Linked DNA regions of Kribbella sp. NBC_01245. The protein of the gene in region 1 interacts with the protein of each later gene in a pairwise test. Links are inferred from orthologs where the notes say so. Each region holds a gene or a part of one and is shown on either strand. Other genes may lie near its edges. The genes, in order: paaC and OG394_RS20755.

Region 1 (14,471 bases):
GTGCCGCCCGAGTACCCGATGAAGTCGAGCTGCTCGAACCCGAGCAACGCCCGGACCAGGTCGAGGTCCTTCACGGTCTGCTCGGTGGTGATGTACGGCAGCAGGCCGCGCGACTGGCGCTCGCAGTAGGTGCTGGTCAATTCGGCCGCGTCCGCGATCAGGTCGAGGTTGTCCCCGTCGCGATCGCGCGCGTCCATCGTGAACAACGGCGAGCCGTCGCAGGTGATCGTCGTACTGTCACCGGTGCCGCGCGGGTCGAACCCGACCGCGAGGTGACCCTTGGCCAGCGCCGGCCGGCTCGCCAGGAACGGCGCCATGCCCAGACCAGGCGCACCGGGACCACCGGGATTGCCGACCACGATCCGGCTCGGCTTGCCCTTCTTCGGCGCGACCTTGCTGATCGCGACCTCGAGATCGACACCGGCGCTCTGGTTGCTCCAGTCGCGGGGAACGGTCACCAGCGCGCACTGCGTCCGCAGCGCCGGCTCCCCGCACTTCCGCCAGCTCAACTCCTGCTCCAGATAACGTTCGGCCACGATGGTCCGCGTCGGCTGGACCGTGACGATCAGGTCGGCGGACGCCGAAACGGCACCCGGACCCGAGACGAACGTGAGCGCGAGAACACCGGCACCGAGGCTTGCGGCCAGGGCACGGAACTTCATACATCCTCCAACGGACGGCCTTGCAGGATCCGATGCAGGGTGCGGCTGCGGGAACTGCGTGATTGGTCCGTCGCAATCTGTCACGCCACCCCACCCCAGGTCCACTCCCTCCCCGGCCAGTCCCCCTTCCAATCCCAAGAACTTCTGCCGCCGCCACCCCTGCTCACCAACCTCCACGAGCCCGCAACCCCTTACCCCCTTGACCATTTCCCTCCCCAACGACGGTCGGACCCGAAATACGCCACCTGTGGAAAACCCTTCCGCGAGGTGCCTCCTTGCGCGTGCACGCGCGCCACACAACAAGGCACCTCGCGGCATGGTTATCCACAAATCCCCCTGCACCGTTGGGATTCGGCCATGCACCGTGTACGACGTCCCCGTCCGCCTAGGCGAGACCCCACGGCATACGAGTCCCCGCACCCGCCCAGCCGAGGCTCTACGGCGACCCGGCGTCCGCGTCCGACGTTCGCGATGCGCGGCGGCCGACGAGCGCGATGTCGCAACGGCGGCGGCCGGCGCGACGTACAACGAAGCCCTGGTCAGCCCGCTTCCTTTTGTCCGCGAGTGGTCGCGTCTGAACCTGCCGCGAGTGGTCGCGTATTGCCCGACCACTCGCGGAAGGTTCAGACGCGACCACTAGTCCGAAAATGACTGTGTTGGGGCGTGCGTGTGTTCCGGCGGAGCGCAGCGGAGCCGGGAGGTTGTGTGCTCGGTGGTCAGGCGACGGGTTCGAGGGTGACGTTGTAGCCGAGGGCTTGGAGTTGGCGGACGTGGTTGCGTCGTTTCCGTTCGGGGTTGATGCGGTTGTCGTAGAAGTCGGGGCCGAGGTCGTGGAAGTGGGCGTCGGGATCGGATAGCAGGTGCCAGACGATGACCAGGATGGAGCGGCCGACCGCGACGATGGCTTTCTTGCGGCCGCGGCGTCTGGCGATGCGCCGGTAGCGTTCGCCGAGGAAGGTGTCGGTTTTACCGGCGCAGACGGCGGCCTCGCCCAGGACCCGGGCCAGGTAGGAGTTGCCGTGGCCGGTGGCGCCGGTGCCTTTCTTCTTCCCGGCCGATTCTTTAACCCCGGGGGCGAACCTGGCCCACGACGCCAGGTGGCCCGGGGTGGGGAACCGGGTCATGTCGGTCCCGATTTCGGCGATGATCACGTGCGCGGTGACCCGCCCGATGCCGGGGATCTCATCGAGTCGTTCCACCGCCTCGGCGAAAGGGGCGATCTGGTCGCCGATCCTGTCTTCGAGGTCGGCGATATCGGCTTCGATCTGGTCGATCCGGGCCAGCATCTTGGCCAGCAGATAGGCGTGGTGGTCGGTGAAGTATCCGGTGAAGGCTTCTTCCAGGTCACCGATCTTGGCCCGCATCCGGGACCGGGCCAACTGCGCCAGCACCTTCGGGTCCCGCTCACCCCCGGCCAGCGCGGCCAGCATGTCCCGCCCCGACACCCCGAAAATGTCCGACGCGACCACCGACACCTTGATACAGGCATCTTCCAGCAGCTTCTCCACCCGGTTCTTCTCCGCAGTGCACGCGTTCACCAAATCAACCCGATACCGGGTCAGATCCCGCAACTGGCGGATCGGCAACGGCGGCACGAAACTGGCCCGCAGCATCTGCCGCTCCGCCACCTTGCACAACCACACCGCATCCAGCCGGTCGGTCTTCGGCCGACCCGGCAAATGCTTCACATCCTTGGCGTTCACCAGCCAGGTCTCCAACCCGGCCGCCTCCAGCAGATAGAACGGCGGCTTCCAATAGTCCGAGGTCGCCTCCATCACCACCCGCGACACCCCCAGCTCGACCAGCCGGTCAGCCAGCCGCAACAACGACCGCGTCATCGTCGAATACCGGTCCACCTCCTGCAACCGGCGCCCCGGCCGGCCCGGATCCGGAATCCGCACACAACACACCAACTCGGCCTTACCGATGTCCAGCGCCGCGACCCGCGCGATGATCTCCTCGACATCCTGCGTCTGCTCCAGCACCACAACCCACCTCCACACAACGCACCGGCAAACACGGTGCCCGCAGGAGCTGCAAGGATCCGGCGAATCTAGTCCGCGTGCTCAAAGGCAACACTGAAAGGCCCACAACGCAACTCCCGGCGCCCGACTCGCGGACGGCCTCAAACGAACCACAGTGATACGGCGTCAACGGGCACCACCCCAATTTTCAGCCCGGAACGGGCCGCCCACCAGAGCAGTGCCAGACTCGCGGCAGAAGGCGGCTGCGGATGTCGAGCGCTCCGCGGCCGAGCGTGGCCTGTGCGACAACGTCGACGCCGAGGGCACCAGCAGTCGTGCGACGGTCGGACATGGGATGCGGGCGTGCTGAGGGATGCGAGGCGGTTAGGCGCGGTGTTGGGAGGCGGGGCGGCGGAAGGTGAGGCGGTCTAGGGCTTTTTTGAGGCGGGGGGCGAGGGGGGTTTCGACGAAGCGGTTGATGGCGTAGGCGGCGGCCAGCATCACCAGGACGGTGAGGGTGACGAGGAGGTAGCGGTTCAGGTGGGTGCCGAGGCGTTCGAAGATGATGAAGCCGATGTGCGCGTGGATCAGGTAGAGCGGGTAGGTGAGCGCTCCGAGTACGACGAACCAGGGACGGGCGAAGCGGTGGGTCAGCTTCAGCGCGACCAGCGTCAGGACGAGGAAGATCAGCACGATGATCGCGACGACGACGCCGTTGTGGATCTCGGCGCTATACCGGTTCTGGACCGCGTCGGAGAACTCCATCGCCCGATAGACCGCATTGCCCAGGCAGATCGCGATGATCGCGCCGGCCTGCAAACTCATGCCGAAGCGGTAGATCATGCACAACGCCATGCCGGCGATGAAGTAGTGCGAGAACTGGGTGTTCAGCACGAGATCCGCGGCCGACGGCAGTACGCCGGTTTGGTACACGAAGGTCAGTCCGAGCCAAGCCCACAAGGCGATCGTGACGCGCGTCTTGGTGATGCCGATCAGCGTCAGCACGAAAATGATCATGTAGAAGCGCAGCTCTGCCCACAGCGTCCAGTAGACGACGTCGACGTTCTCGATATTGGGCAGCGAGTTGAACATCGTCAGATTCGCGACGTACTGCACGGCTCCCACCGGAAACCGGCCCTGGCTGAACAACACCGATACGACCGCCGTTAGCGTCACCGCGATCCAGTACGCCGGATAGAGCCGCACGACCCGCGAAACGACGAAGGCCTTTGGTTTGCGGTTCCACGCGCTGAGCAGGACGACGAATCCGCTGATCATGAAGAACAAGTCGACACCGAGATAGCCGTACCGCGCGATCAGCCCGCCGGTCGGGAACTCGAGCTCGGAATGGTCGCCGGCGTACGCCGAGAACAGGTAGTGGTAGAGCACGACCGCCATCGCCGCGATGATGCGGAGCAGGTCGATCTCATGCAAGCGCCCGACGCTGGGTCGGACCTGGGCGGTGGTCGTCAGATTGACGTCGGAGGATTGCACGCCGCGAAAACTACCAATTCCAAACCACGTCCGGGTAAAGGCACTGACCACTACCGGTCAGTTGTGCCCCTATCGACACCCGATCCAGCCCTTACGTGACCCAGACCACATTCCCGGAACCGCGGGCTACGCTCAACGCATGTGGGTCTGCGTGCGTTGCGGACGCGATTTCGCCAACCGGAATCAGACGCACACGTGCGCGCCGCTGCACGAGCTCGACGACCACTTCGCGGGCAAGGCGGTCGTCGTGCGCGAGACCTTCGACCGCGTGGTCGAAGAGGTACGGCGCTTGGGCCCGGTCGACGTACTGTCGGAGAAGACGCGGATCGCCTTGCACCACGGGATGAGCTTCGCCGCGTTCGTACCCCGGAAGAACTGGCTGGACGGGCACGTCGTACTGGCCGAACGCCTGGAAAGCCCACGGTTCCGGCGGATCGACGTCTACTCGGTGGGCAATGTCGTGCACGTGTTCCGGCTGGCCGACCCGGTTGAGGTAGACGCCGAATTCGTCGCGTGGCTCGTGACCGCCTATCGGAAGGCCGCCCGTCACGTCACCGGCTAGTGCCCTACTTGAATCGGGTGAAGTCCCGTTTGGAGAGGCCGCCGAGCTTCTCCCGAGCGTGTTGCAGGTGGTTGCGGACTGTGCCTTGGCTGATGCCCAGGTTCAACGCGATCTCTCGGCCGGTCAGGCCCTCGGCGGCGAGCTCGGTGACCTGGCGCTCTCGCGTGGTGAGGCCCGCATTGACGGCGTGCCGCTGGCTCTCGGGGATCGTCGGTGACCCGGGCTCGCGACGGATGCGCCGATCGCGGAGGAGATTGGCCATGCTGCGCTCAGCGTCGGTCAGCCGGTACAGGTCCAGTGCCCGCCGGTGGGCGACAAGCGACTCGCCTCCTGATGGCGCGACCCGGGATGCGTGCGCCATGGCACGCGCCGCCGAATGGAACTCCCCGTTGGCCTCGAACCGGTCCGCCACCTCGACGAAGGACGGGTAGGGGTCGTTCCGGCCGATCAGTGTCTCGGTGAACAGTCGCTGGACTGCGGGGCGCGGCCCGGCGGGCCAGAAGTCCCACATGTCCGTCAGCACCTCGTCGGCTTCGCCGGGAGCGAGTTCGGCCAAGGTGACGGCGATGCAGTCCCACCCGAAGCGTGGCCTGCTCGCGGCCAGGCGTCGAAGGGTGGGACCGAGGTCGCGGTGCGGTCGCGGTTCGCCGCGAACTGCGCGGAGCGCGGCTTGGGTGCTTCGCGCCATCGCGCCGAGTTGCATGCTCCGTCCCTCGAGGAGTTCCGACTCCGCGGCGAGGTCGAGATCGGGTGCGGTCGCCGAGAGCTCCAGACCGGCGGCCACGTTGAGGACGGTGCCGAACGCCGCGACCTCCTCGCTCGCGTTCGTCAACGGTGCGACGACGTCACGGGCGGCCCGGTACTGGCCGAGGTGGATCATCGCGGTCGCCCGGATGAGGGCATGCCAGTCTCGGTTGCGCGGGCCGGTGACGATATGGCGGGTTCGATCCCAGACCTCGTCGACCTCGCGCAAGCGGCCCCACGACAGGAGTGCGAGGGAGTGGTTCAGCACGACGTTGGCGACCTCGCTCGACAGCAGCGGCGACCCGACGCGAAAGGGCTCCCAGACCCGGCGGTAGGCGGCGTCGGCGGCGTCGTTGTCACCCTCATACGTGAGCAGGGCCGCTTGGGCGCCGTCGGCTCGGGCGACGATGACGGGGTCCGCGAGCCGCTCGCCGACCGCGCGGGCCGCGTCGACGAGTTCGAGTCGGAAGGCCGCGCTCGGCAACAGGTCGCTCTTGGGGAAGGCCATGGTGAGCATGGACATCGCCTGGCCCGCATCGTCCCCCGCGATGGTGAAGTCGCCGAGCGCGGCGGCCGTCAGCTCGGTGTCCTCCGCCGCTCCGGCCAGAATGGCCATCCGGACCGTGATCCAGCCGCGGGTCGTCGGGTCGTCGGCGCGCTCGAGCATGCGCCGCAGGATCTCCACTCCCCGCCGGTAGTCGCCCGTCCACCGCGCGACCAGGAAGATGCTCTCGGTGAGGTGGCGCACGGTGTCGGCCGCGGTGTCGGCGGCGGCGATGGTGGTGTCCAGCAGATCGAAGGCGGCCTCGGTCTCGCGTCGCAACGCCAGGCCGAGGGCGCGCTGGCACGCATCCACGACAGATGTCGCTGAGGCCGGCCGGCTCGTCACGCACCAACAATATGTGTACTGGTTGCACTGGACCAGGCCTGCTGCACGGGCGGTCTACTTGGGGCCATCCGCTTCGCGTCCCAAGACCCCGCGCTGCGGCAGCCAAAGGAGTATGTGCAATGAGAAAGCTTGCTTCACTCGCCGTCGTCGCGTCACTCGCATTGACCGGCCTGATCGCGCCGGCACTGACCGCCCACGCCGCCGGCGCCGACCCGTCGACAACCACAACAGCGACGACCACAACCGCGACGAGCGCCGCCACCGAGACGCTCCAGCAGCGCGTCGAGGCATTCATGGCCCTGCATCCCGCCACCGAGGAGGAGAAGGCCAAGATCCGTGCCCTCGTCGCGCAGTTGCCCGCCGACACGTTGGACCGGGTCGAGGAGCTCAACGCCAAGCTGGGAATCCGCGACACGCAGGCCGCCGAGATCGCCGACAACGTCATCAACCCCGCCGACTACCAGTGCCAGCAAACTCCGCTCGGGGACTGGCTCAACTCGACCGTCGCGGGAATGCCCTTGATCGAGCTGATCATTCTGGCATTCACCCCGGCCCCCCTGTTCCCGACCTATGACGCCCTGTTCTTCGGCACCGAGTCCAAGGCGAACAGGTTCGGCGTCAATGGCGAGTACACGAACCTGCTCACCTCGCAGATGAAGGACCTCCGCGGGTTCTGGGACGTCAATGGCAGCGACATCCAGCTCACCCCGATGCACGGCGCCGATGTGTTCAAGGACGTCAACCGGCTGGCCAGGGTCATCCGGGCCATGTTCGGCGGCACCGCCGAGGCTGCCCTGGAAACCGCCAAGGTCTACCTGCAGCTGATGAACGCCGCGCCCGGCCTCCAGCATGGCGCCCACCCGTACTTCACCTTCAACGCCTTCGCCTTCGACCCCAGCGATGAGCCCGAACTGCTGGCCATGGGGCTGACGAAGAAGATCGTCATGGGTGATGGCGTCCTGCAGGGCTACGCCGCCATCGGTATCGACTCGAAGGTCGCGCCGCGCGCGATCCTCGCCCACGAGTACGGCCACCAGGTCCAGTACGCCAAGGATCTCTTCCAGACCACGCTGACCGGACCGGAGGCGACCCGTCGGACCGAGCTCATGGCCGACGCCTTCGGCAGCTACTTCATGGTCCACTCGCAGGGCGAAGCGCTCAACAAGGCCCGGCAGCTCGCGGACCAGAAGACGTTCTACAACGTCGGCGACTGCGGCTTCACCTCGGCTAGCCACCACGGCACGCCGAACCAGCGCTACAACACTGCCGCCTGGGCCATCGGCATCGCCAACTCCGCGGTAGACCAAGGCCACAAGCTCCTGGTCCTGCCGTTCACCGCGAAGTTCGAAGTCAAGCTCCCCGAGCTCGTCGCGCCCGACGCCAACTGAGCAGTCCCGTAACAACGAGCCCAGCGGCATACAACACGTGCCGCTGGGTTCGTTTCGTCTGACGCGCGAGACTAGGTCAGCTCGAGGCCGGTGTGGGTGCGGATGTGGTCGGGGATGTCCTCGTGGCGGTCGCCGGTGGTCGGTTGGCCGGCCGGTTCGATCACGACGATCGAGGCGCCGCCGTCCGAGAACGGCTTGTGGTAAACGCCTTTCGGCACCACGAAGGCCGATCCGGCCGGCAGGATCACGTCCCGCTCTTCGCCCGGTTCGCCATCACGTAGGCCGATGCCGAGTTCGCCGTCGATGACCAGGAAGAACTCGTCGGTGTTCTCGTGCACGTGCCAGACGTAGTCGCCGGCCACCTTGGTGACGCGTACGTCGTAATCGTTGATCCGGGCGACGATGCGGGGACTCCACAACTCGTCGAAGGTCTTGAGGGCGGCCTGCAGGCTGATCGGTTCGTTGCTCACCACTCGATCATCCGTGGCTGACAGCCGAACGCGTGAGTGCTAGGAATAGCACATGTCGCAACGATCCTCTCAACACCGGGTTCGGGTGATCGTGGACCACGGCTCCAACCCGTTCGAAATGGGTGTGGCGACCGAGTTGTTCGGCCTGCGTCGCCCCGAGATCGACCGACCCTGGTACGACTTCGGCCTCTGCGCACCCGAGCCCGCCGTACGGATGCATCTCGGTTTGTTCGCGCTGTCCGACGTCGCCGGCCTGGATGCGGTCGAGGAGGCCGACACCGTGATCGTCCCGAACCGGCCGGATCCGGACCAACCGCCGAACCCAGCGGTCTGTACGGCGATCGCGCGCGCGGCTGATCGCGGCGCTCGGCTGGTGAGCTTTTGCACGGGCGCCTTCACCTTGGCCGCGGCGGGCGTACTCGACGGCAGGCGGGCCACGACGCACTGGCAATGGGCCGAGTTGTTCGAGGAGATGTACCCAGCGGTGCGTTTGGAACCGGACGTTCTGTACGTCGCGGACGACCCCGTCTACACCGCTGCGGGTAGTGCGGCCGCGCTGGATCTCGGTCTGCACCTGATCCGGTTGGACCACGGCGCGGAAGTCGCGAACACGGTCAGCAGAAGGCTCATCTTCACCGCCCATCGCGAAGGCGGGCAGCGGCAGTTCGTGGATCAACCCGTGCCGGTCGTCGCCGACACCTCGCTCGCGCCGATCCTGGCGTGGATCCGGTCAGAACTCGCCACCCCGTTGACGATTGGCGCCATCGCGTCGTACGCCGCAGTGAGCCCGGCGACCCTGCACCGCCGCTTCCAGGCCGAACTCGGTACGACGCCCCTCGCGTGGCTCACGGCAGAACGAATCGCCCTCGCCTGCCGTCTACTCGAACGCGGCGAAACCCGTCTGACCACGATCGCCCGCCAAACCGGCCTGGGCACGGCCGCCAACCTCCGCACCCAATTCCGCCGCCGCACCGGCCTGACCCCGACGGCCTACCGCCAACGCTTCACCCTCACCAGCCCGTAGTCAGTCCGTCGCGGTGGGGTCCGTGTGGAGGCGGATCTGTTTGATGCGGACGGTGCTGGTGTCGTCTTCGCCCATTTCGCGGTGGGCGCCGTCGGCGGCCCAGCCGGCGTCGGTGAAGAAGGCGCGGGTGGCGTCGTCCTGGGCGTTGACCCAGTAGGTCACGCGGGTGAAGCGGTCGGCCCGGACGGTGTCGACGATCGCGTGCAGGAGGCGGGAGCCGTGGCCGAGGCGGGTCGCGTCGGGGTGGATGCAGAACTCGGCCACCAGGGCGTCCTTACCCGGATCGGCGTCCGGGTCGTCCGACGGCGTGAGCGCGGCGAAGCCGACGAGGTGCCGGCCGGCCAGGGCGACGAGGACGCGGTTGCGGGCTTCGCCGGGGGAGAGGAGGGACTGCTGCCACTGTTCGACGAAGTGTTCGGGCTCCAGTTGGTCGAGCAACTCGTTCGGCAACATGCCGCGGTAGCTGCGGCGCCAGGCGGCGACCTGGACCTCGGCGATCGCCTTCGCCTCGTTCGGCAGGGCCAGCCGCACGCTGGTTTCCGCGATCGGCCCGCTGGGCACCGGATCACCAGTGGGAGCGGGGGCGTGCGGGTGGGAGTGCTCGCTGCTCATATCCGCCATCCTTCCATCGCCACGGCGACTGCCAGGCATGGCCCCCACGCCCGGTTGGGAGGTGGGTTGTGACACTTGAACGGCAATCTGGACATGAAGTGTCACAAGTGGGCTATGGTGGGGGTATGAGTAGCGAGGTGGACGGCTTTCAGGCCACGCTTGACGCCGATGGGCGGATCGAGCCGCGGGACGTCATGCCGGACGGGTATCGCAAAACGCTGATCCGGCAGATCGCGCAGCACGCGCACTCCGAGATCATCGGCATGCAGCCGGAGGGCAACTGGATCAGCCGCGCCCCGTCGCTGCGGCGCAAGGCGATCCTGATGGCCAAGGTGCAGGACGAGGCCGGACACGGGCTCTACCTCTATGCCGCCGCCGAGACGCTCGGGGTGGATCGGGCGGATCTGCTCGACCTTTTGCACACCGGCCGGCAGAAGTACTCGAGCATCTTCAACTACCCGACGCTGACCTGGGCCGATATCGGCGCGATCGGCTGGCTGGTCGACGGTGCCGCCATCGTGAACCAGGTGCCCCTGTGCCGCTGTTCCTACGGTCCGTACGCACGGGCCATGGTTCGCGTGTGCAAGGAGGAGTCGTTCCACCAGCGGCAGGGTTTCGAAATTCTCTACACGCTGTGCAACGGCACCGACGCGCAGAAGGCGATGGCGCAGGACGCGCTGGACCGTTGGTGGTGGCCGAGCCTGATGATGTTCGGGCCGCCCGACGGCGACTCGACGCATTCCGCGCAGTCGATGGCGTGGGGCATCAAGCGGCACAGCAATGACGAGCTGCGTCAGCGTTTCGTCGACATGACCGTGCCGCAGGCGGACATCCTCGGTCTGCGCGTGCCGGATGACGGGCTGCGCAAGGAGGGCGATCACTACGTCTTCACCGAGCCGGATTTCAGCGAGTTGTACGAGGTCGTCAAGGGCAATGGCCCCTGCAACGCGCAGCGCCTGGCTCATCGCGTGAAGGCGCACGAGGACGGCGCCTGGGTCCGCGAGGCGGCCGCGGCGTACGCCGAAAAGCAAACCGATAAGCAGAAGCAGAAGCAAGGAAGCGCCGCATGATCGAGCCGCTCTGGGAGGTCTTCGTGCGTTCGCGCCGCGGGCTTTCCCACGTCCACGTCGGCAGTCTGCATGCGCCCGACGCCAAGATGGCCCTGCGGAACGCCCGGGACGTCTACACGCGTAGACAAGAAGGCGTTTCGATCTGGGTCGTGCCGGCCACGGACATCACCGCGTCCAGCCCGGACGAGAAGGACGAGTTCTTCGATCCCGCGGGCGACAAGGTCTACCGCCACCCCACGTTCTACGACATCCCTGACGGCGTGGAGCAGCTGTGAGTGACCTCTACGCCTACGTGCTCCGCCTCGGCGATGACGCGCTGATCGCGGCGCAACGCACCGCCGAGTGGATCGCCGCCGCCCCGCAGCTCGAGGAAGACGTTGCCCTGGGCAACATCGGGCTCGATCAGCTCGGCCAGGCCCGCACGCTGCTGGCGTACGCCGGTTCGATGGTCGGCAAGACCGAGGACGACCTGGCGTACTTCCGCGACGAGCGCGACTTCACCAACCTCCAGCTGTGCGAGCTGCCGAACGGCGATTTCGGTCACGCGATGGCCCGGCTCCTTTACTTCGCGACTTACCAGCACCTGCTGTACGACGTACTGCGCGAGTCTTCGGACGAGACGCTCGCGGGCGTGTCGGGCAAGGCCGTGAAGGAGGTCGCGTATCACGTCGACCACGCCACCCAGTGGGTGTTGCGACTCGGCGACGGTACGGACGAGAGCCATCGCCGGATGCAGGCAGGGCTCGACGCGCTCTGGCCGTACACGGCGGAGATGTTCGCGTCCGACGACCTGGTCAAACGCCTGCCCGTGGCCGTCGATCCGTCGACGCTGGAGGAGGAGTGGCACCGCCGGGTGACCGAGGTCATCGACGCTTCCACCTGCACGCGGCCCGAGGCGTCGTACCAGCACTCGGGTGGTCGGGATGGCCGTCATACCGAACACCTCGGGTTCCTGCTGGCGGAGTTGCAGCACGTCGCGCGTTCGCATCCCGGAGCGTCCTGGTGATGACCGTTCTGCCGGGCGTCAGCGAGATCCGCCGGGTCGTCGGCGAGGTGCCGGATCCGGAGGTCCCGGTGCTCACGATCGATGACCTCGGCGTGCTGCGCGACGTACGGCTCGAGGGTGACGAGGTCGTCGTGGTGATCACGCCGACGTACTCGGGCTGTCCCGCGATGGACATGATCCGGACCGAGATCGGCGTTGCCCTGGACGCACTCGGCGTCGAGCGGCATCGCGTCGAGACCGTGTTGTCGCCCGCTTGGACGACGGACTGGATGAGCGAGTCCGGCAAGCAGAAGCTCGTCGAGTACGGCATCGCGCCGCCGACCGGGCGCCGGGCAGTCGGTGCGCCGGTGATGCTGGCGTTGACGCTGCGCTGTCCGTTGTGCGGTTCGCCGGACACCACCGAGCTGAGCCGGTTCGGATCGACCTCCTGCAAGTCGCTGTGGCGTTGCAACGCCTGCCGCGAGCCCTTTGACCACTTCAAGGCGATCTAGTGCTGATGACGACCACAACGGCCGGCGCCACGACCATGAGCAGGCGTCGCGCGACGTTCCACCCGCTGAAGGTGTCGGCGATCGAGATGCTGACGGACGACTCGGTCGCGATCACGTTCGAGGTGCCGCCCGAGCTGGCCGAGGAGTACGCGTTCGCCGCCGGGCAGCACCTGACCGTGCGACGGCCCGGCGACGACGTACGCCGCAGCTATTCGATCTGCTCGCCGGCCGGTTCCGGCGTACTGCGGATCGCGGTCAAGCGCATCCCTGGTGGCGAGTTCTCGTCGTACGCCGCTGAGGGGCTGGCCGTCGGTGACACGGTCGAGGTGATGACGCCACTCGGCCGTTTCAACACGCCGTTGGATCCGGCGAACGCGAAGCACTACGCGTTCGTCGCGGCGGGCAGTGGCATCACGCCGGTGTTGTCCCTGGTGGCGACCACGCTGGCGGTCGAGCCGGAGAGCCGCGTCACGCTGCTCTTCGGCAACCGGACCGCGTCGTCGGTGATGTTCGCGGAGGAGCTCTCCGATCTGAAAGACCGGTACGCCGAGCGCTTCCACCTTGTGCACGTGTTGTCGCGAGAGTCGACCGAGGTCGAGCTGTTCAGCGGACGAATCGACGCCGAGCGGCTCGAGCGGATCCTCACCACGATCCTGCCGGTGAAATCCGTGGACGAGTGGTTCCTCTGCGGGCCGTACGCCTTGGTCGTCGGCGCGCAGGAGTTGCTGCTCGGCCACGGCGTACCTCGGGAGCACGTGCACGCCGAGCTGTTCCACGTCGGTGACGAGGCGCCGGTCGCCCGCGTCGAGGAGAAGGTCGTCGACGAGCACGCGGCCGAGGTCACCGTCATCCTCGACGGCAGGCGTTCGACGTTCGCTCTCGCCGAGCACGATCGGCCGGTGCTGGACGCGACTCTGGCCGTCCGGACCGACGCGCCGTTCGCATGCAAGGGCGGCGTCTGCGGGACATGCCGGGCGAAGGTCGTCGACGGCACGGTCCGGATGGACACCAACTGGGCCCTCGAACAAGACGAGATCCAGGCCGGCTACGTCCTCACCTGCCAGTCCCACCCCACCACGCCGAAGGTCACTCTCGACTTCGACGCCTGACATGTGTCCGGCCGGCCGGACTAGGCTCGGCGGATGGAATCGCTCAATCTTGGCGGGCGGGGTTTGACCGAGCTCGACCCGGATATCCGGCGGCACCGCGGGCTGCGGGAGCTGTACCTCCACGACAACGCGCTGACCACGCTGCCCGAATGGCTGGGGGACTTCCCCGAGCTCCGGATCCTCGATCTGAGCCACCAAGGCATCACCGCGCTGCCCGAGTCCATCGGCCGCCTGGGCCGGCTCGAATTCCTGTACGTCAGCGATCTCGCCATCACCGAGTTGCCGGAATCGCTCGGCGATCTCGGCTCGCTTCGCTACCTCGGCGCCACCGACAACGGCCTGGAGAAACTCCCGGCCGCTCTCGGTCGCCTCGATGCGCTCGTCGAGCTACGCCTGTACGGCAACCGCCTCACCGAACTCCCCGACGGGTACGGCGGTCTGCGCGCACTGCGGGAGCTCCACCTCGACGGCAACCCCATCGAGAGGCTGCCCAGTACCTTCGAAGCGTTGACCGACCTGCGAGTGATCAGCCTGCGAGCGAACGCGCTGACCGAGTTCCCGGTCCAACTCAGCCGCCTTCCGCACCTGCGTCAGCTGGACCTCCGGGCGAACCGGATCACGGCGCTGCCCGACCTCGCCGCGGACGCCTTCCCGGCGCTGGAGAAGCTCGACCTGCGCTGGCTCGATCTCGACGGCGTACCAGCTTGGGTGGACGCCCTGCAGCAGCGCGGCTGCCTCGTCTACCGGACGTCAGCCGGCACGACCCAGTGAGCGTGAATCCCGACCATCGCGTTCCAGCACAGGCTCTGCGTTGATTCGTCTGTATCTGCTCGCCCTTCCTGCGGCGGGTCGTTTGGTCACCGGCGTAGGCGGGCGGATTCGGACGAATCAACGCTAAACGCCTGCCAGGTACGGACTTCTGCCCGGGTTGTGTTGGTTTCACCCGTCCCCTGAGGTCTTGCGAAGTCTCTGGTGGACCCGGGCCG
Region 2 (14,472 bases), 2.3 Mb from region 1 along the record:
GTTCATATCGTTCGCGTTCTTGTCCTTACTGTCGGCACGCCGACGGTTACAGCGGCACAATGGCGTACGTGATGCGCCGCCCGAGCGAGCTGCGACGCCAGGTGCTCTGGCTCCAGGCGTGGACCGTCGCGCTCCTGATCCTGGTGGTCTGCAGCACCTCGATCGTGCTGGCCAAGGAACAAGCGGACCGCGCGGCCGCCGTCGCCGGCGTTCCCGCGCCGGGCTGGTGGGAGCTGACCCGGCCGGAATTGCGGTCGCTGCTCGGCCTGGCCTGCCTGATGCTCGGCATCTCGATCGCCGGCAACGCGCTGGTCTCGTGGCGGGTTCGCCGCTCCACTCGCGGTAAGGGGACCCAGACGCTCGCCTGGATGCTCGACTTCTACGAGGGCGTGCTGCACGCGGCCCGCGAAGGCCTGCTGCTGCTCGACGCCTCCGGGCAGGTTCAACTCGTGAACGACGAGGCGCGGCGCCTGCTCGGCCTGCACGACGTACCGCCCGGGACAGGGGTTGCCGAGTTGGGTTTGCCGGCCACGCTGGCAAACCTGCTCACCGAGGGCCGCACGGCGTACGACGAACTGCATTTGGGCGCGAACGGCGTGCTCGTGGTGAACCAACTCCCGGCCCAGACGGCCGATGGCGGGCGCATCGTCACGCTGCGAGATCACACCCAGCTGCAGCGGCTTCTCGGTGAGCTCGACGCCGTGCGGAGTCTGGCCGAATCCCTGCAGGCGCAGAACCATGAGGCGTCGAACCGCCTGCATACGGTGGTCAGCCTGATCGAGATCGGCCAGCCGGACAAGGCCCGCGAGTTCGCCGTCTCCGAGTTGCAGTTGGCTCAGGCGATGACCGACCGGGTCGTCGGCACGGTCGGCGATCCCGTCTTGGCTTCGCTGCTGCTGGCCAAACTCGCGCAGGCGCAGGAGCGCGGCGTACTGCTCGGTCTCGATCTCGGCTCGGAACCACTCGATGTCCGGCTGCCGGCGCAGGACGTCGTCACCGTCGTCGGAAACCTGCTGGACAACGCGATCGAGGCTGCCCGAGGTGGTACGGCGCCACGTCGGGTCGAGCTCGTCGCCCGAACCACCCGCGAGTACGTCGATCTGGCCGTCACGAACACCGGTGCGGAGCTGGGGGCCACCGATCTGGCGCGGATGTTCGACCGTGGCTGGAGTACAAAGGCCGAGCCCGGGCATGGTCTGGGGCTCGCGCTAGTGCGCAGTACGGTCGAACGCTGGCAAGGTCAGCTGATGGTCGATCCCGACTCGGAGATCGACGACCTGCCCGCGCTGACCGTGCGGGTCCGGCTGCCGAGGGCGGTGAGCGGTGTCTGAAGACCTGCGCGTGCTGGTGGTCGAGGACGACCCGATCGCCGCCGAGGCCCATCGCACGTACGTCGACCGGCTACCGGGATTCGCCTGCGTCGGCGTAGTCGGGTCGGCAGCCCACGCCATCCAAACGCTCGCCCAGGGCCAGATCGACCTGGTACTACTCGACATGAACCTCCCCGACGGCCACGGCCTGGACGTCGTACGACGTATGCGTGCTGCCGGTCTAGGTACCGACGTGGTCGCGGTGACGTCTGCCCGGGAGGTGGCCTCCGTACAAGCCGCGGCCCGGATTGGCGTTGTGCAGTACGTCTTGAAGCCGTTCGCCTTCGAAACGCTCCGTGACCGGTTGACAGCTTACGCCCGGCAGAGGCGTTCGGCGACGGCTGGGCGGACTGTGGCGGACCAGGACGAGGTCGATCGGTTGTTCCGGCCGGTGGTGCGTCCGGAGAACTCGAGCGTTCCCAAGGGCTTGGCCGGGTCGGTGCTGGAGCGGGTGGTTCGGCTGCTCGGTGATCGCGAAGGCTGGACTGCGGAGGAAATCGCGACAGAGCTCGGCACTTCGCGTATTACGGCCAGGCGGTACTTGGAACACCTGGCCGACCAGGGACAGGCCTTGCGGACGCAGCGCTACGAAGGGCGCAGTGGGCGTCCGAAGGTGGAGTACTCCTGGATTTCCGAGAGTTAGGCGCGGATCAGGGTGGCCCAGAGGTGGGGCTGCAACTGGTGGCCTTCGGCGGCCATGTCGTACGCCCACATCAGCTCGCCCTTGACCAAGCCGTACAGCCGGTGGCCGGCGCTGACCTCTTTGGCCGTGGCCGTGCGCGCGACGACGTCCGTGCGCATCTCGATCTTGGCGCCGTCGATCTCGCCGTACCAAACCTCGGCGAAGCCGGTCGGATGGGCCAGCACGACCTCGAGCTTGCCCTCGGGCTTCGGCCGCCAGAAGCCGGTCTCGACCGCGAGCGGGCGCTGCTTCGTGCCGTCCTCGCCGACGATGTAGGTCTGGCTGACGTAGTGCAGGTAGGGCTTGCCGTTGTGGCTGAAGTCGATCTGCTGCCCGAACTCGAATTTGTCGATGGTCGGGTACTCACCGTGGCCGCGGCCCTCCCAGCGACCGAGCAGCCACGCGAGCGGCATCAGGTCGGGGTGCAGGTCCTGCGGGATCTCGAAGGCCATCAGGGCGCCGATCAGGACCGGCCGCGATAGAGCCGGTAGACGACGAAGGCCGAGAACCACCCCATGAAAAGGGTGACCAGGACCAGCAGCGAGGTGAAGACGACGTGCAGCACGGCCACAGTCTAGGGGATGCGCGCGGCCGGTCCGTGACTACGCTGTGGTGATGTCGCGCACCCTGGTGATCAAACTGACCGCAGGCTCGGACGAGGCGGAGCGGGCCAACCAGGCCTTCACCGTCGCCGCCTCGGCCCTCGCCTCCGGAGCACCCGTCTCGCTCTGGCTCACCGGCGAGGCGGTCTGGTTCGCCGTGCCCGGACGGGCGGAGCAGTTCGACCTGCCGCATGCGGCGCCGCTGAGTGACTTGCTGGCGGCGGTGCTGGCTGGAGGCACGCTGACCGTTTGCACCCAGTGCGCGAAGAGGCGGGAGCTGAGCGAGGCGGATCTGCTCCCCGGCGTGCGCGTCGCCGGGGCGCCTACGTTCACCGAGGAGATCCTCACCCCGGACGCTCAGGCCATCGTTTACTAGCTCCGGCCTAGACCTCCTTGCCGGCTTGTTGCTGCTTGCCGGTCTGCTGGGCGCGTTGGTGGTGCGCGCCGGGGGTCGTACCGGCGTGCGACTGTGCCGATGGAGCCTGTCCTGGCCGTTGGGCAGCGCCTGCGGCCGGGGATACGCCGCCGACGCCCATCTCGTGCAGCCTGTTCATCTCGGGTGATCGGGCCGGCTGAGCGTGCTGCGCTGTGGCCGTCTGACCTTGCTGGTCCTGCAGCCCCTTCCGCCCCGGCTGCTCCGCTCCCGGCTGTCCCTGCTGCCCTTGGCGCAGTTGGGCCTGGGTGAGCTGGGTCTGGCCAGGCTGGTTGTTCGCGGCCTCTTGTGCGGTGACCGGTTCGCCATCGGAGACGTACGGATTCACGCCTTCGTTGTCGAGTTCTGGGCCCTTGGACTCGACCTCTTCGGAAACGTAGGGGGACGGCGCGTTGGGGTCGGTCTCGACCCCGGACGCGGTCTCGGCGTCGTACTCGGAGTCAACGCCGGTCTCGACCTCGGACGCGGTCTCGGCCTCGAGCTTCGTCTCATCGGAGGCATACGGGGACGCCGGATCGGACTCGAGCTCGGTCACCTCCCGCTCGGTCTCCTCCGTCCGGTCGACGGTCTCCTCGGCCTCGGACTGCGCTTCCTTGGTGGTCTCCGGCTCCTTGTCGGCGACCTCGAGATTGGGCCCTGCCGGCGGCTCGTTTGTGTGCGCTTCTTCGACCTTGGCGTCGCGCAGCTCGTCGACCGCCTGGGGGTCGGGCCCGGCTAGGGGCGCGGCCTCCGGCCCGGCCGTGATGTCCCGGTCGACCTGGTCCGGCGCTTCGGCCTCGGGTCCGCTGGTCTCCTGCTCGGGCTCGGTCCGCGCGGGCTCATCCAGCTGGTTATTGTCGAGCTCGCTCTGCGCCTGGAGCGCCGCGGCACCCGCTGCCCCGGCCGCGCCCGCCGCCAGGGCCGGGTCGACGGCGTCGGGGGCCAGGTCGTCCCGCTCGCGGTCGCGTTCGCGCTCCTTGGCCTTCTCGCGCTCGTGCTCGGGATCGCGGCCCGGATCGAGGTCCTGCTGGGCGTCGAGCTCGGGCTGGGCCTGCGGCTGGTTGGTGTCGTCGTTCTCGTTCTCGCTCTCGGCCTCCTCTTCCCGCTCTTCGCGCTGCTCGTCCCGGTCGTCGCCGCGATTCTCGTCCTGGTCCTCGCGCTCTTCGTCCTGGTCGTCGCGTTCTTCCTCCCGGTCGTCGCGCTCTTCCTCGCGGTCTTCCCGCTGCTCGTCGCGCTCCTCCCGCTCGCGGTCCAGCTCGGCCTCGCGCTCGGGGTCAGGGCCGTTCACCCCGTCCCGGGCGTGCTCGCCGAGCCGCCGGTCGTGGTCGGGCCCGGGCGGGTTGTGCCGGTCGATGGTGCGGTCGAGATCCGGGTCACTGCGGCGGCTGTCGCGCAGCCGCTCGCGAACGAAGTGATCGACGAGAACGCGCAGATGGGCCTCCCGCGCCGCTGCCTGCTGCCGCGCCTGGACTCGCTTGTGCATTGCCTTGAGCAACGAGCTCATCCCGCGCCCGAAGGCCTTGAACTCGTTGAAGATCTCCTGCTCGGCACTCATCGCGTCACCTCGGCGGCGTAGACGGAGTAGTTGATCCCGACGGCCCGGGTCGGCGAATCGGCCTCTGGCTGCTCGGCGTACAGGTGGAACTCGGCACCCCGTCGCAACCACACGGCGAGATGCCGCCGCCCGTCGGCGACCTGGCCGGGACCGCCCGGGAATTCCGGCTGCCCGAGCATGCCGACGTACGCCGGCTCGCCCCAATGCCTGCGGGCGAGCTCGACATGACGCGGCCAATATTGGTCCAGCCCCTGCTCGGCGAGCGGGATCTCCGCCGGAGCGATCTGGTACGCCGACCAGCCACTGCGCGGGCTCTCCGGCAACACCACACCGGGATAAACCTGCATCAACGTCTCGCGCCGGGTCATCAACCCCCACGAACTCTGGTCCGGATCGATCTCGGTCGACTCCTCGATCGGCCAGGGCAACCACCCCGTGGCCGCCGAAACCCGCTGCGCCAACGCGACGACCCCTGCCCGCCCCACCTCGACCGGCCCCCAGAGCCGGGTCCAATCGGGCACGTCGGCCAGATCCGCCATCGCACGCTCGTCATCGTCCAGCGACCGATCCTGCGTCTTCACCCGCGCTCCTCCACCCGTGGCAACCGATAGCGCCCACCCTAGGACGCCCGAGGCGCACCCCGGGCTCCCAAAGCCCTTCCCTGTGGATAACTAGCGGAGCGGAGGCAGATCCCAGTCGTCGTCGCGGAGCCGGAGAATCGCCCACCCCACCGCGGCGAATCCGACGGCCTGCAATCCCCAGCCGAACAGGTCGAGCGTGTGGCTCGCGACGATCACCGCGGCCAGGTGGATCGGCTGCGACACGATCGTGCAGACCGCCGCCCACCGACCGACCACCCGCGCCCGCCAGAGCGCGACACCAAGCAGCACGGTCCCGAGGACGTGCCCGAGTACGAAGACCACCCCGGCCACGTCGACCGTCGGATGAATCGTCTCGTACATGCGCGTGATCGCGCCGGCGTCGAGCCCCGCCTTGCCACCGGCCCAAACGTAGTAGTCCGACGACGCGAGCCACGGCAGTGCCAGATAGCCCGGCACAAGCAGCACCAGAGCCGCCGCTGTGAGCCGCGGAGCCCGCCGCCGGGTCAGCCGCCCGACGAAGTACACAGCCGGCACCAGCGTCAGGATCGCGACGAACCCCATCCACAGGACGAACGACATCCGGCCCGGCTGAGCCAACATGTCGCCCACGATCGTCGCGGGGGCGTCGGCCGTGTCGTACGGCAGGAAGTACCGCAGCAGCGCCACCGCCGCCGGCCCGATCGGTAGCAGCAATGCCGCGAACCACCGCGTGGCCCGTCGGGTATCAGCGCCGGCGACCTCAACCACCGTGTCAGTCATCGCGCACCCGCAAACTGCCGCGCCGGCACCAGCACAAGCGCCGTACCAACAACAGCCAACGCAATCGCCAGCCCCGCGACGACCATCGCGGCCGCGGGCACCCCACCGGCAAAGAACGCCGGTACGGCGGTCAGCGCGGACAGCAGCCGCAACACGATCAACGGCACCACCGCGCGCCGTACGCCACGCCATGCGAGCACCACCAGCACAAGGCTGATCAGCCCGATGGCCGACGCGATCAGCGCGATCGACATCGGCGGGTGCTCGCCGTCGGTCAGCAGCGGACTGGCCAGATCACCCAACGACAGCAGCCCGAAGACGACGAGCCCGGCCCGAAACTTACGAGACATCAGAACCTCCCCTGGACAAACGCCCCTCGATCGAAGGACCTGCCATCACCCTGCGGCGGATGCCCGCACGGCGCCCGGGGCGGCGTTCACCAGCTGCCGGGAGGTTGCCCGGGCTATCCAGGACTGCATTCCCGGGACGCCGGGACACCTCAAGGCGCACACTGATCCACATGACGGCCGGCAAGCGAGTGCTAGCGGGCGGCCTCGGGACTTTCGCCGTCCTCGAGGTCGCGGCAGCGGTCGTTCTGTGCCTGGTGGTCTCGTGGACCTGGCAGGACGCGCTCGAGAGCTTCGTCGTGACCAACGGTCTGATGGGCCTGACCTTCGCCGTCTGCGGCGCGGTGATCGCCTGGCACCGCCCGTCGAACCCGATCGGCTGGCTGTTCGTGGCCGACGGCATCGGCCACGCCACCACCGCCGCCGGCGCACCGCTGGTCCAGGCCCTGCACGACGGCGCCGCGCCGATGGTGGCGCAACGACTGGCACTGACGGTGTTCCAGTGGTCTTGGCCGTGGTCGATCGGGCTGTTCCTGCCGCTCGCGCTCCTCCTCTTCCCGGACGGACGCCTGCCCTCGCGCCGCTGGCGACCCGTTGCCATCGGCATCGTCGTGACCGCGCCCCTCTTCGTACTAGAGATGGGGACGAGCCCTGACAAGCCGTTCGAGGACGGTCCCCGCGGCTACTTCACCCTCTCGTCGTACGACGCCTGGCAGCCGCTGTGGACCGCGACCGAGATTCGCGGCCTGCTCGTCTTCCTGCTCGCGATCATCGCTCTCGTACTGCGCTACCGCCGGGCCTCGGAAACCGGCCGCCGCCAGCTGCTCTGGCTGCTCCTGGCGGCAGTGATCGTGCTTGCGTTCATGACGCCCTGGTCGCTGGTGGCCGGCACTCCGATCCTGGTGCTGCTGGCGATTCCGCTGGTGCCGATCGCGGTGGCAGTGGCGATCGTCCGGCATCAACTGCTGGACATTCGCCTGGTCGTATCCCGCGCGCTTGCCTGGGCGCTGCTCTCGATAGTTGCCGTCGGCTCCTATATTGCCCTGGTCGCCGTCCTGGACTCGTTCATCTCGTCCCAGCTCGGCCGATCCGCCGCCGTGACCGTGATCGTCGCCCTGCTGATCGCACCCGTCCTGCCTCGCCTGCAGCGACTGGTCGACCGAGCGATGTACGGCGACCGCCGCGATCCCGCCCGCGTCGCCTCCCGCGTTGGCGAGCAGCTCTCCACCAACCCGGCCGGCGGTATGCACGGTGTCGTCGCGGCCGTCCGTTCCGCCCTGAGACTGCCGTACGTCGCAGTCGAGGCGGACAGGTCGATCCTGGCCGAGGACGGGGTGGCCGGCACTGTGGTTCCAGTGGATCTCGAGTACGGCGGGACCGCCGTCGGCTCATTGCTGGTGGGACTCCGCCGAGGTGAATCCGAGTTGTCCACAGCCGATCGGAACGTGCTCTCCCTGGTCGCCGTACCGCTGGCGGTTGCCGTGCAAGCGACGCGCCTGTCCGCGGAGCTGCAGACGTCCCGGGAACGGCTCGTCGCCGCCCGCGAGGAAGAACGTCGTCGGCTCCGACGGGATCTCCACGACGGACTCGGTCCCACCTTGACCGGTATCGCGTTCACCGCGGACGCTGCCGCCAACCTGGTTTCCACTGACGCCGCACGGTCGACGGAGTTGCTGAGCATGTTGCGAACGGATGCCCGCACCGCGATTGCCGACGTACGACGCCTGGTCGACGATCTGCGGCCGCCCGCGCTGGACGAGCTCGGGTTGGCCGGCGCCTTGCGGCAGCGGGCGGATCAGCTGTCCTGGCGAGCGGATGGCGCTTCGGTCACGGTCGAGGTATCAGCCGAGGGGTTGCCCGCGTTACCGGCCGCGCTGGAGGTTGCGGCGTACCGGATCGCCACCGAGGCGCTGACCAACGTCGTACGGCATTCGCGCGCCACGAACGCCGTACTGGCACTGCGGTGTGGTGCCGAGCTGGAGATCGAGGTCACCGATGACGGGCCGCCGAACGGCGCGTGGAAACCGGGTGTCGGGCTGCAGGCCATGCGCGAGCGGGCGGCGGAGCTGGGCGGCCGGTTCGAGGCCGGGCCGTCGGAGCATGGCGGCCGGGTGCGGGCAACGCTGCCGCTGGTGAAGTCGTGAACGCCATGGGAGTGAACGACATCAGGGTGGTGCTTGCGGACGACCATCCGGTGGTCCGCGCCGGGCTGACGGCGTTGCTGTCGTCATTGCCCGGGATCGAGGTGGTCGGGGTCGCGACCACCGGTCGCGAGGCGGTGCGCGAGGTCGTCACCACGAAACCCGATGTGGCCGTGCTCGATCTGCAGATGCCCGATCTCGACGGGTTCGCGGCGACTCGCGAGATCGCCCGGGTGGCGCCCGAGGTGGCGGTGCTGGCGTTGACGATGTTCGAGGACGACGACTCCGTGTTCGCGGCGATGCGTGCGGGGGCGCGGGGCTACCTGGTCAAGGGTGCCGAGCAGGAGGAGATCGCTCGCGCGATCCGGGCGGTCGCGGCCGGTGAGGCAATCTTCGGCCCGGGCGTCGCGCGCCGGGTGCTCGGCTTTTTCGCCGCTCCGCCGGCACCCGCCGAACCGTTCCCCGAGCTGACGGCCCGCGAACGCGAGATCCTCGACCTGCTGGCCGCCGGGTTGCCGAACGCGGCGATCGGGCAGCAACTCGGCCTGGCCTCGAAAACCGTCGCGAACAACGTCTCCACGATCTTCACCAAACTCCAGGTCGCCGACCGGGCCCAGGCCATCATCCAGGCCCGCAACGCCGGCCTCGGCAATCCCGATGTTCGTGGGCGGTAAGCGGCAAGGGGGTCCGTTGCGGCGATCCGTGCGTTGTGATGGAAAGCATGAAGCTGCCGTCTCCTCCGAGCGAGGACTCGTTCTCGTCGCCACTGCATCACCCCCGGGTTGCGACCGTGCTGGGGCGCTGGCTCGGGATCGCCGTACTGGTGTGCTTTGTGACCGGCCTGCTGAGCCATTGGCAGCAGGAGACGCCCGCCTGGTTGACGATTCCCAGCCGACCCGCGTCGTTCTATCGCTTCACCCAAGGCCTACACGTCGCGTCCGGCCTGGTGTCCGTGCCGCTGTTGCTCGCCAAGCTTTGGACCGTCTATCCGAAGCTGTTCGCGAAACCGCCTAGTTTCAAGGCCTTCGGGGAGATCCTCGAACGCCTGTCAATCCTCGTACTCGTCTCCGCCGTCGCGCTCGAGGTCTTCATAGGCTTTCTCAACACGCTGCAGTGGTACCCGTGGCCGTTCCCCTTCCGCCAGACGCATTACGCCTTGGCCTGGGTGATCGTCGGCGCGTTACTGGTCCACGTCGCGGTGAAGCTGCCGCTGATCGTCACCCACTGGCGTCGACCGACTCCCTTGCCCGAAGCAACGACCGGGATCAGCCGGCGTACGTTGTTCCGGACGGTCGCGGGCGCTGGCGCCTTGGTAGGCCTCACCGCCGTCGGCCAGTCGGTACCAGCGCTCGGCCCGGTCGCCGTACTCGCTCCTCGTCGTCCGGGCATCGGCCCACAAGGGCTGCCGGTCAACCGGACGGCAAAGGACGCCGGCGTGATCGCCCAGGCCCTGTCGCCGGATTGGCGTTTGACCGTTGCCGGGCCGCGCGAGCTGACGTACTCGCTCGACCAGTTGAGGGCGCTGATCCAGCACGGCTCGGACTTGCCGATTGCCTGCGTGGAGGGCTGGAGCCAGGGCGCCAGCTGGGAGGGCGTCCGGGTTCGGGACCTGCTGCGGTTGTGCGGCGCCGACGTGGGGGCCCGCGTCCGGGTGGTGTCGCTCGAACGCGGAGGCTTCTACGGAACCAGCGAACTCCCGCCACAGTTCGCCGCCGATCCCCTGACGCTTCTCGCCTTGCGGGTCAACGGCGAGATCCTCGACCTGGATCACGGCTTCCCGGCCCGGATCATCGCGCCGAACCGGCCGGGCGTACTGCAGACGAAGTGGGTCCACCGCCTGGAGGTGCTGTGATGGGCCGTACGACCGTCCGGGGTATCACCCGGTGGAGCATGTTGCCTACCGATGCCGCCAGGCTCGCGTTGGTCGGACTGGGATTGGCCGCCGGGCTGTACGGCGCTTGGTTGCTGCTGCACCACCTCGAACCGCCGGCGCTGATCCGCCTGCCGCTCTGGCTCGGCGGTGCTGTATTCGTCGACGACTTCGTCATCGCACCAGTCGTCATCGTGGTGGGCTGGTTGCTCACCCGCCGACTGGGCGGATCGGACGCGCTCGCTTACGTCCGTACCGCGTTGCTCTATATCGGCCTGACCAGTCTGATCGCCCTGCCGCTCTTGCTCCGGCAGGGCATGGGCGCGAACCCGACAGTGCTCGCGCGGAACTACCTCCGCGACTGGTTATTGCTAGAGGCAACCATCGTGCTGGTCACCCTCGCCGTGTTCGCCGTACGGCGACGCGCTAGACGGCCTTCGGATTAAGGAGAGTACGAGCCTCGTCGGGGGCCATCGGCGGGCGTTGGGCCAGAGTGGCGAGCGTTGCGGCGCGCTCGACCAGGTCGGCGTTGTGGGTCACGGGCTTGCCCTTGGCCAGGGTGAGGGTGTCCTCCATGCCGACGCGCAGGTGACCGCCCATCGACAGCGCCGCGAGCGCCACCGGCAGGGTTGTCCGGCCGACGCCCGTTGCCGACCACGACGTCACCGCCGAGGGCAGACCGTTGACCGCGGCAACCAATGCCTGCGGAGTGCCGGGCATCCCGCCGGGCACGCCCATCACCAGGTCGCAGTGCACCTTGCCGCCGTACGGCAGACCGAACTTGTCCAGCAGCCGGTGCAACGCGGCCACGTGCCCGAGATCGAACAGCTCGAACTCCGGCACGATCTCGCGCTCCTGGGTCAGCCGGTAGAGCTCGGTCACGAACGGCCAGGGGTTCATGAAGACGTCATCGCCGAAGTTGACCGTGCCCATCGTCAGCGAGCAGGAGTCGGGAGCGGCGTCGAGCACCCGGAGGCGGTGCTCGAACGGGTCCGTGACGGCACCACCGGTCGAGAGCTGCACGATCAGCGCGCTGTTCTCCCGGACGGCCGCGACGGTCTCGGTCAGCCGGCCCAGGTCCAGCGTCGGCCGGTGCTCGGCGTCCCGGATGTGGATGTGGATCATCGCCGCGCCGGCCGCCTCGCAGCGCTTGGCGGTTTCCACCAGCTCGTCGAGCGTCGTCGGCAGCGCCGGGCAGTCGGCCTTGGCCGTCTCGGCACCAGTGGGAGCCACGGTGATCATCGTCGTCATAGGACGAATCGTGCCAGATGTGCCGCTCGAACGGGAGAATCCCCCGTCAAACCGCCCGATCACCGGACGATCTGGCCCGCTCGGGCGTTCGGGCAGACTGGGGGCATGAGAGCCGTCGTACAGCGTGTCAGCCAGGCATCCGTCACCGTCGAGGGCGAGGTGGTCGGTGCGATCGATCGGCCGGGGCTGCTCGTCCTGGTGGGCGTGACCCACGACGACACCGCCGAAATCGCGACCGCCCTCGCCGCGAAGATCTGGACCCTGCGCATCCTCAAAGGCGAGCGCTCTTGCGCCGACGAGCAGGCCCCGATCCTCGCGATCAGCCAGTTCACCTTGTACGCCGATACGCGCAAGGGTCGTCGGCCATCCTGGTCCGCCGCCGCGGCAGGGCCCGTCTCGGAACCTCTGTACGACGCGTTCTGCGACGCGCTCAAGACCCTCGGCGCCGAGGTGGCTCGCGGCCGCTTCGGCGCCCACATGGACGTGGCCCTCGTCAACGACGGCCCGGTCACCCTGATCCTCGACAGCTGAAACCGCTGGCAACGAGAAACCGGACTCTCCGAACCTGGATCACGGGGATCCTGGTCCGGAGAGTCCGGTGGTGTTTCGGTACTGCTACCTACTACCCAGCTGAACCGGTGAGGTTCGAGTCAGTTGGGCTATCAGCCGACGACAGCGGCCTCGGAGTAGGCGATCTTCACAGTGGTGTTCAGCGCCTTGACCCGAACCACGAGGGCCGTGACGGAGATGCTGCTGCCGCGCTTCTCGACCTTGTTGAAGGTCAGCGAGGCGATGTCCAGCACGTTGACCGTCTTGTTGACGCCCTGCGGAACCGGGATGACCTTGTCACCGACGCGGATCGACAGAACCTTCGACCCGGCCCACAGCTGCGTGTGGGTACCCGTGGTCTTGGAGGCCTTGGCCCAGGAGGTCACGGCCTCGACGACGATCTTGTGATCGCCACTGCCGATCGTGACTCGACCCGTCTTGGCGTTCATCTCGGCCGTCGCGCTGTCAGCCGTGGTGGTGCCGCGCTTGGTGGTGGTGACCGCGCCGGCGTAAGCCAGACCCGGGACCTTCACCTCGGCGACGCCCTGCGTGTGCGACTTGCCGCCGGTCGTGATGCAGAGGGTCTGCAGCGACGTCGGGCTGGACTTCACCAGGTCGCCAACCTTGACCTCGGTGCCGTAAGCCTTACCGCGCAGCACACCACTGACCGGGCCACCGACCTCGGCCTTGGTGAGCAGAACGGCGACCGTCGCGCCCTTCGGCAGGAACTTGTTCTTGATCGTCGAATGGATCAGAACGGCCGCCGAGTTCGCGGTCGCGCTGGACGACGTCGTCGACAGCTTCTGGTAGTTCAGCACGATGAAGCCGAGGCCCGGAACCGAAACCTTGGTGTTCGGGTCGGCCTTGATCAGGTTCGGCACGGTGACGCTGCCGATCTTGATCGCGAGGATCTTGGTGCCGGCGCTGGCCTCGAACTTGCCGTTCTTGTTGACGGCCGAAGACCAGTTCTCGACGCCCTTCAGCGTGAGCAGGTTGCCCAGCTTGACATCGACAGCGGTCGCCTTGGTGATGGAGCCATTGCCCCGCTTGTCGTTCACCGTGTTCGTCTGGGTCTTCACGGTGCGCGCGATCGCCTGACGGTTGACGTTGGCCGTGGCCAGGTCGTTCGTCTCGTGGATGCCGACCTTGGTGGTGCAGGCGTGCTGAGACGAAACCTGCGGGCCACTGTCAGCCAGACCGGTGAAGACGTAGGTGCCGTGCGCGAAGCCGCTGTAACCGAACTTCTGCGCGGCGGTGGCAGAACCCGACGTCAAGGCAATCGTCGAAGCTACGCCAACGGCGGCAACTGCGCCGGCGACGACCAGCTTCTTGTATCCGATGCGGGGTCGCATTGACCCCTCCTCCCTGAGTAATGACTCGACCCGCGTTCGGGCCAGGACAGAAGGGACAACTCGCCCGGTTGCCGTAGGTAACGAGACCGATGCAGACCGAGACCTAACCGTGACAATTGACCTCATCCTGTGAGAAACCAGGTCTTGCGCGTAACCTTCCCGCCTGCATCCCCCGGCGAGTCGCCTTGCCAGCAAGCCTTTTGAGCCATCGCTCTGCCGGTTCCTGCAACCTCGAAGCAAGCCGATGTGACTGACGAAGAAGCTTGTTACCGTCCGCCGGAGAACTCGAGAGAGCTCCGAGCAGAGGGGGAAGTTATGAAACGAGCGCTTCAAACCGTGGCGGTCACGGCAGCCCTGACCATCGCGGCAACGGCACCGGCCGAGGCGGTCATGTCACAGAGGATCAGCTGGAAATTCAACACCGTCGCTTCACCTGTCACCACGGTGATCGACGACAGCGGCAAGTCCCACCTCGGCACGGTGACGGCCTCCAACGGCGGCCAGATCACCACTGTCGCTCCGGGACGAGATGGTGCCGGACAGGCCGTGCAGTTCCCGGCGCTCTGCACCGGGACCGGCTGCCCGAAGGCGATGATCAGTACGCCGGACGAGGCCTCGCTCAACCCGGGTGCGCTGGATTTCGCGTACGGCGCTTGGGTGAACGTGGTTCCGGTCGAGTTGACCGCGGACCACGGCTCCAACCTCTTGCAGAAGGGGCTCTACAACACCGCGCAGTGGAAGCTCCAGCTGGACAAGACCTCCGGGACGCCGAGCTGCGTGATCCGGGAGGCCGGTGGCGCGGACCCCAAACTGGTCACTTCAAGTGTCAGCATTTCGGACGGCCAATGGCACAAGGTCACCTGTCAGCGGATCGCCGGGCAGTTCCAGATCCTGGTCGACTCGATCGACCGGACGGCGGTGCCGGTGACCGTGGCCGCGTCGTACGTGGTGAATCCGGTCGGCCAGCCGTTGACGGTGGG

Evidence for each region.
Region 2: the proteins of paaC (region 1) and OG394_RS20755 interact in binary tests that used the Escherichia coli proteins (3 or more experiments, as listed by UniProt). The link is inferred for Kribbella sp. NBC_01245 from one-to-one orthologs.

The regions. Positions count from the first base shown.
Region 1 is NZ_CP108487.1:2,353,727-2,368,197, reverse strand. Bases 10,019-13,017 are described here. They hold paaC (1,2-phenylacetyl-CoA epoxidase subunit PaaC), read left to right. Parts: upstream 10,019-11,150; coding sequence 11,151-11,885; downstream 11,886-13,017. Other genes in these bases: paaE (1,2-phenylacetyl-CoA epoxidase subunit PaaE), read left to right, coding at 12,382-13,017; paaD (1,2-phenylacetyl-CoA epoxidase subunit PaaD), read left to right, coding at 11,885-12,376; paaB (1,2-phenylacetyl-CoA epoxidase subunit PaaB), read left to right, coding at 10,876-11,154; paaA (1,2-phenylacetyl-CoA epoxidase subunit PaaA), read left to right, coding at 10,019-10,879. In the rest of the region: OG394_RS10455 (alpha/beta hydrolase), read right to left, coding at 1-662; OG394_RS10450 (IS110 family transposase), read right to left, coding at 1,379-2,644; OG394_RS10445 (hypothetical protein), read right to left, coding at 2,835-2,978; OG394_RS10440 (acyltransferase family protein), read right to left, coding at 3,011-4,060; OG394_RS10435 (DUF5655 domain-containing protein), read left to right, coding at 4,260-4,682; OG394_RS10430 (LuxR family transcriptional regulator), read right to left, coding at 4,687-6,315; OG394_RS10425 (hypothetical protein), read left to right, coding at 6,435-7,703; OG394_RS10420 (cupin domain-containing protein), read right to left, coding at 7,775-8,173; OG394_RS10415 (helix-turn-helix domain-containing protein), read left to right, coding at 8,226-9,197; OG394_RS10410 (GNAT family N-acetyltransferase), read right to left, coding at 9,198-9,809; more of paaA, read left to right, coding at 9,935-10,018; more of paaE, read left to right, coding at 13,018-13,485; OG394_RS10380 (leucine-rich repeat domain-containing protein), read left to right, coding at 13,519-14,256. UniProt on the Escherichia coli protein: Component of 1,2-phenylacetyl-CoA epoxidase multicomponent enzyme system which catalyzes the reduction of phenylacetyl-CoA (PA-CoA) to form 1,2-epoxyphenylacetyl-CoA. The subunit C may be essential for structural integrity of the alpha subunit.
Region 2 is NZ_CP108487.1:4,646,183-4,660,654, forward strand. The notes cover bases 169-3,168. They hold OG394_RS20755 (response regulator), read left to right. Parts: upstream 169-1,323; coding sequence 1,324-2,013; downstream 2,014-3,168. Other genes in these bases: OG394_RS20750 (sensor histidine kinase), read left to right, coding at 169-1,331; OG394_RS20760 (FABP family protein), read right to left, coding at 2,010-2,504; OG394_RS20765 (DsrE family protein), read left to right, coding at 2,668-3,030; OG394_RS20770 (hypothetical protein), read right to left, coding at 3,038-3,168. Outside these bases: more of OG394_RS20750, read left to right, coding at 60-168; more of OG394_RS20770, read right to left, coding at 3,169-4,621; OG394_RS20775 (hypothetical protein), read right to left, coding at 4,618-5,202; OG394_RS20780 (hypothetical protein), read right to left, coding at 5,293-5,982; OG394_RS20785 (hypothetical protein), read right to left, coding at 5,979-6,332; OG394_RS20790 (sensor histidine kinase), read left to right, coding at 6,503-8,473; OG394_RS20795 (response regulator transcription factor), read left to right, coding at 8,479-9,144; OG394_RS40110 (molybdopterin-dependent oxidoreductase), read left to right, coding at 9,192-10,322; OG394_RS20810 (hypothetical protein), read left to right, coding at 10,322-10,786; OG394_RS20815 (3-keto-5-aminohexanoate cleavage protein), read right to left, coding at 10,767-11,591; dtd (D-aminoacyl-tRNA deacylase), read left to right, coding at 11,697-12,122; OG394_RS20825 (choice-of-anchor P family protein), read right to left, coding at 12,254-13,492; OG394_RS20830 (LamG-like jellyroll fold domain-containing protein), read left to right, coding at 13,808-14,472. UniProt on the Escherichia coli protein: Member of the two-component regulatory system DpiA/DpiB, which is essential for expression of citrate-specific fermentation genes and genes involved in plasmid inheritance.